Regions from separate parts of the [Limnothrix rosea] IAM M-220 genome, predicted to be linked through region 2. Evidence: predicted binding sites of a transcription regulator. Region 2 holds the regulator's gene; the other holds the start of a gene.
The links. Region 2 encodes NtcA, which controls nitrogen genes in cyanobacteria. Its sites were predicted from a motif close to TTTGTANCNNNNGNTACAAA; they were not measured.
Positions count from the first base shown of each region.

Region 1 (3,188 bases), on a different contig from region 2:
ATCGCCACCGGGAAACGTCCGTAAGTATTCATCACATACTGATTAAAATCAGCAGGGTCAAAGGTTTTGACAGGGGCATGGTCAAGTATCGTTTGTGGACTCACGAGCTACTCCTTTTTTATTACGACAAGGAATCCGGAAAAAGACTTAAAGTCACCACACCCTTCATCAAAACCAATAGCACAGGCGGAGTCATGGGAAGTGGCAGCATCAAGCGCAAGAATATGTTGTATTGAGTTTAATCCAAATTACAGACCAGCGAGAGTCAAAGGTCATGATTACTTGAGGTTAAAGAAACGTGTATAGCATCCAGCAACAATATCTACGACTCAAAAAACAATTATTAGTGGGCAGCTTTTCACTGCTTGGCCTTTGTCTCGGTGGCGCGACTTGGTACAAAGTTGTCGAACAGTGGTCGATGTCGGATGCGATTTACATGACCTTAATTTCCATCTCCACCGTTGGTTTTGGAGAAGTACGTCCCCTAGATAGCGATCGCCTCAGATTTTTTACAATCACCCTAATCGTCCTAGGGGTCATTAATATTGGATATATCGTCAACCGCTTTACCGAAGCGATTATTGGTGGCTACGTACAGGAGTGGCGAAAATTGCAAGAACAACAAAAACGCATTGATAGCCTTCAGGAGCACTACATTATCTGTGGTCTCGGCAGAACAGGCATGCAAGTTGCCAAGGAATTTTTTGAAGAAAATATCCCCTTTGTCGTCATCGATTCCAACCCCGAACAAATCGCCGCCGCCCGCAAACTTGGCTACACCTGTATCGAAGGCGATGCCACCCTCGACGAATCCCTATATGCCGCCAAAATAGAACAGGCCGCCTGCCTCGTGGCCGCACTCCGCTCAGATGCCGAAAATCTCTACACCGTCCTCTCCGCAAAAACCCTATGCGAGAAAAAAAAACTGCGAACCGTTGCCCGCGCCAGCACCGAAGAAGGCCTCCGCAAATTAAAACGAGCGGGTGCTGATGAGGTTGTCTCGCCCTATATCACCGGTGGTCGCCGACTAGCCGCCTCTGCCCTACGCCCCCAAGTGATGGATTTTGTCGATGGACTCTTTACCGGAAGCGAAAAATCCTATTACATCGAAGAAATTCGACTAGACCAAGAATGCGGCGAATACATTGGTAAAACTTTAATCGAAGCGCGCCTGAGGGTACAATCTGGGGCTTTAGTGTTAGCCATTCGTCGTAGTGATCGGGGTCAATTTGAGGGTAAGCTGATCCCCGGCCCCACAGGCGAAACGATGCTGATGTTCGATGACACCCTCATTTGTATGGGCACACCGGAACAGCTCCGGAAATTAAATAATCTACTGTTACCGAAGCGAACCAAAGATCAACTGCGCATGCCTGAACGTGAACCATAATTTCTCCTATGAATATGGCGATCGCCCCAAAAGTCATTAATCCCTAAAAAATGTAATTACTTTAGTCAAGTCGATGTAAAAGAATTGATACAAACTTTTGTTAATATTGATACCAACCGAGAATTTTTGAGAGGAACCGACCTACCATGACCGATAAAAAAATTGCTATTTCTCCATCTATTTTGTCCGCTGACTTTAGCCGTCTCGGAGAAGAAATCAAAGCTGTAGACGAAGCTGGCGCAGACTGGATCCACGTTGATGTCATGGATGGTCGTTTCGTTCCCAACATCACCATTGGCCCCTTAATCGTTGAGGCAATTCGCCCCTACACCAAAAAGCCCCTAGACGTACACCTGATGATCGTTGAACCCGAAAAGTACGTCGCGAATTTTGCAAAAGCTGGCGCTGATATTATTTCTGTCCACGCTGAGCACACAGCTTCTCCTCACCTCCACCGCACCCTCTGCCAAATCCGTGAATTAGGCAAAAAGTCTGGCGTTGTCCTCAATCCCTCTACTCCCCTCGACATCATTGAGCATGTGCTTGATGTGTGTGACCTCATTCTCATCATGAGTGTGAACCCCGGTTTTGGCGGTCAGAGCTTCATCCCTTCCATGGTTTCGAAGATCCAAAAGCTCCGCGCTATGTGTGATGAGCGTGGTCTTGATCCTTGGATCGAAGTTGACGGCGGCATCAAGCCCAACAATGCATGGCAAGTGATTGATGCTGGTGCTAATGCAATTGTGGCTGGCTCTGCAGTATTCAAAGCTGACGACTACGCAACTGCTATTGAAGGCATCCGTAATAGCAAGAAGCCTGAAGCTGTTGCAGCATAGGTCTTTTGCTCCACTCCAGATTTAAAAATCATCCTTGAAACAGTAAAGGGAAAGCTTTCTAGCCTTCCCTTTTTTATTAGATGAAATTGAGTTTTGAAGGTTTTGCCTTAACCCAAGCGACGCTTTAATAATGGCTGAATCAACGTTAGGGCGATCGCGCTAAATACAGTTAGAAGACCAAGCACTGCCGTAAAGTTCAAATCCGCCCAAGGGGAACTAAACACCACACTATTTAAAGACCAGTCAGCGTTCATATATAAATAGCGAATTGGTTCGATCGCATAGGTGAGAGGATTTAGGCTAGCGACAATTTGCAGCCAGTTTGCCATAAAATCCAGAGGTGCAAGGGCAGTACTCGCAAAAAGCAAAGGCAAATTTGTCACGAAAATTACAGCGATTAATTCAATATGTCCCGGCAGGGCGAAAGCAAGACCTAGACTCAAAGCCGTAACGCTGAGGACAATCAGAAAAACAACTAAGGCGATCGCCCCCAAACCAGCGAGAGAAGGTAAACCCGCACCCAGCAAAGCACTCGCCCCAACAATCACCGCTGTTTGAATTAACGTCAGCCCCATAATATAAACCGTCGAAGCCGCAACAATCGAGTAACGCGTAGAGAGAGGCGCGACTAAAAGGCGATTCAAAAAACCAAACTCACGGTCAAACATCACCGGCAAACCAGCATTTAATGCCCCCGAAAAAGCCGTAAACACAATAATCCCCGGCGCGAGAAACTGAGCATAATTAATATCATTACCAAACAATCCCTGCGGAGCCTTATAAAAAAGTGCCCCGAAAAGCACCAACCACATAAACGGCTGCACAATTCCCGCGATCAAAGTAGATGGACGACGCTGCAGCTGAATAACTAAACGCTTCGTGAGAGCAGTTGTTTCCTGTACGAAGTTCGCAAAATTACCACTCGGCTCAGCTTCAAGATTGGCATCCGGCGAAAATATAGT
Region 1 is NZ_MRBY01000073.1:10,137-13,324, forward strand. It holds gene NIES208_RS17555 (aspartate aminotransferase family protein) at 1-104, opposite strand, end outside; gene NIES208_RS17560 (potassium channel family protein) at 299-1,390, shown strand; gene rpe (ribulose-phosphate 3-epimerase) at 1,537-2,226, shown strand; gene NIES208_RS17570 (ABC transporter permease) at 2,334-3,188, opposite strand, start outside.
Region 1: rpe (ribulose-phosphate 3-epimerase) is a predicted target of NtcA. The motif match lies at 1,487-1,506, and genes of this name have one in related genera.

Region 2 (3,188 bases):
TATCTTTACCTAACGAAAAATAAAGTCCCCCTAGTCATCCTAGAGGAACCCAAAAAAAACTGATATCTGGTCACTGATAACTGGTCACTGATAACTGGTCACTGATATCTGGTCACTGATAACTGACACCTGACCCTACATACCCATAATTTCGTAACCAGAATCCACATAAATAATCTGACCCGTGATGCCACTAGACAAATCACTACAAAGGAATGCCGCCGTATTGCCCACTTCCGTTTGAGTCACCGTCCGTCGCAAAGGCGCAGTCGCCTCCACATGGTGAATCATATCCAGAATGCCCCCCACCGCCGAAGAAGCCAACGTCCGAATCGGGCCAGCAGAAATACCATTGACGCGAATATTACTAGGGCCTAGATCCGCCGCAAGGTAACGAACACTCATTTCCAGCGCAGACTTCGCCACACCCATCACGTTGTAATTAGGAATCACTTTGACACCACCAAGATAAGTCATGGTGACGATCGCCCCCCCATCCGTCATGACTTCCTTTGCACCACGAGCCAAACGCGTAAGAGAATAGGAACTAATATCAAGAGCCGTCTGGAAACCAGCCCGGGAAGTATCACTAAACTCACCCGTTAAATCTTCACGGTGGGCAAAAGCCAAACAGTGGATGAGGATATCGAGCTTACCCCAATCTTGTTTGACCGCTTCAAACACTTGATCCACCTGCTCATCGTCCTGAACATTACAAGGCAGAAATAGCGTGGGATTAAGGGGCTCAACCAGTTTGCCGACTTTTTTCTCAAAACGACCTTTATCGTCGGGTAAATAAGTTACGCCAATGTTTGCGCCTGCCGCGTGGAGCTGTTGCGCAATGCCCCAAGCAATAGATTTATTATTTGCAATCCCTGTGACAAGGGCGTTTTTTCCAGTTAGATCAAGCATAAAGGTTCCCAAGTTTCTTAAAAATTCGGTCGAGCTAGAGCGAGTCCCATTACACCAATAGACCCCCTAGCCATTCGCTACTTTACGGCAAAACAGTGCAAAATCTTCAGAATCACAAGAGACATTGCCCTGAAAACCATAATTAATTTGAAGCAAAAATTACAAAGTACTATACCAGAGTAAGATTTAGTTAAGAGAATTCATCGTCATACTAAAGTCCCCACCAGTAAGTGTATTTTCCCGAATGGGGGATATCCTTCCAGATGTGAGTCTATGATCTATAACTCTGATACTGCCCAAAGCGATTTTTATCCGAATCAAGTCCCTGAATTACCCGTGAATCAAATTACTGATCTGGCTGCTGCTTTCCGACAATTCCACAGTGGCCCATTTCCTCCCGTTGTTGAAAATTATGATCGCGGTAAAACGATTTTTTTTCCTGGTGACCCGGCTGAGCGGGTTTATTTTTTATTAAAAGGTGCGGTGCGTCTCTCCCGGGTGTATGAAGCTGGGGAAGAGATTACGGTGGCGTTGCTCCGGGAAAATAGTGTGTTTGGTGTGTTGTCCCTGTTAACGGGTCAAAAGTCGGATCGTTTTTATCACGCAGTGGCCTTTACGCCTGTGGAGCTTTTGTCTGCGCCGATTGAACAGGTACAAAAGGCGTTACAGGAGCATCCTGAATTGTCGATGTTGATGCTGCGGGGACTGTCTTCGCGGATTTTACAAACGGAGATGATGATTGAGACTTTAGCGCACCGGGACATGGGATCGCGTTTGGTGAGTTTTCTGTTAATTCTCTGTCGCGATTTTGGGGTGCCGACGGAAGAGGGGATCCGTGTGGATCTGAAGCTCTCTCACCAAGCGATCGCCGAAGCGATCGGGTCAACGCGGGTAACGGTGACGAGATTACTCGGAGAACTGCGCGAAAAAAACATGATTTCGATTTATAAGAAAAAAATTACAGTGCATGACCCAGTAAATCTGAGCCAACAGTTCGCTTAACGCTACAGTAATAACGTTACGGTTGTATTTGTGGTGTGAGACAATTTGTGTCATTAAATGACTAGTGCTTTTGTACTGATATTTTCGGTCTTGATACTAGGCGGTATCCTTGCGGCTTTGGGCGATCGCCTTGGTAGCAAAGTGGGTAAGGCTCGCTTAAGCCTGTTCAATTTACGCCCCAAACAAACTGCCGTAGTGGTCACGGTAATGACGGGTACAGTGATTGCTGCTAGTACATTAGGGTTACTATTTGGTCTTAGTAAGTCCCTACGCCAAGGGGTCTTTCAGTTGGACAAAATTTTGGCGCAACGTCGCCAAGAACTGGAGGAGATTACTGATGCGAAGCAACAAATCGAGGCAGAACTAGACTTAGCCCGCCAAGATCAATTGGCGGCTCAAACTGAGCTAGAGGGTATCGAAGCAAAGTTTGCCACGGCCCAGTCCCAGCTCACTACTTTCCGGGATCAAGCCGCTCTTCTAGAGGAAGAGATTGAAGCGCTTGCGGCAGAGCAACGGGATTTAAAGACACAGCGGGATCAGCTTGCGACCCAAAGTGAAATGTTACAGACTAAGGTGAGTGAGCAAAACGAGATTATTGAAGCGCGTTCTAGCCAAATCGCCTCCCTCGAATCCCAGCGCCAAGGGCTACAAAATGAAATTAATAGTCGCGATCAGACCATTGCCAGCCTTGACCAGGCGATCGCCGACAAAGACCAAATTTTACAAAATGTCGAGTCCCAGATCTTCCGATTACAAGAACAAATCGATATTTTAGAAGCCAGCTACATCAATTTTCGCAGCGGTAATGTTGCCCTCACAACGGGTCAAGTATTAGCCTTTGGTGTCGTACGAATTTTAGACCGTGACGTGGTCAATCAAGCCGTAGATGAACTACTACGGGAAGCAAACCGCAATGCCATTTTGGCCACAAGGGGTCGTAATCCTGACTTTGATGAGCGAGTGGTACAAATCACCAACACACAGGTTCAAAATCTCGCTGACGAAATTGAAGATGGACGTGACTACGTCGTACGCTTGTTAGCTGCCGGTAATTATCTACAGGGAGAAAGTCAGGTGCAAGTCTTTGCTGATGCGGTCTTGCGAGAAGACGTTTTTGATGCCGGTGAGGTGATTGCGGCCATTTCACTAGAAAACCTCAGCATCCAAAACCCCACAGCCGCCCGTCAACCCATTGATTTTCTTTTAGGGGCGGCGCAGTTCCAAGCGCGTCAAGCCGGTATTCTGGGTGATATCCAAGTGAGAGACGGTGATCT
Region 2 is NZ_MRBY01000002.1:114,897-118,084, reverse strand. It holds gene rsmH (16S rRNA (cytosine(1402)-N(4))-methyltransferase RsmH) at 1-1, opposite strand, end outside; gene fabI (enoyl-ACP reductase FabI) at 136-912, opposite strand; gene ntcA (global nitrogen regulator NtcA) at 1,186-1,914, shown strand; gene NIES208_RS01805 (DUF3084 domain-containing protein) at 1,972-3,188, shown strand, end outside.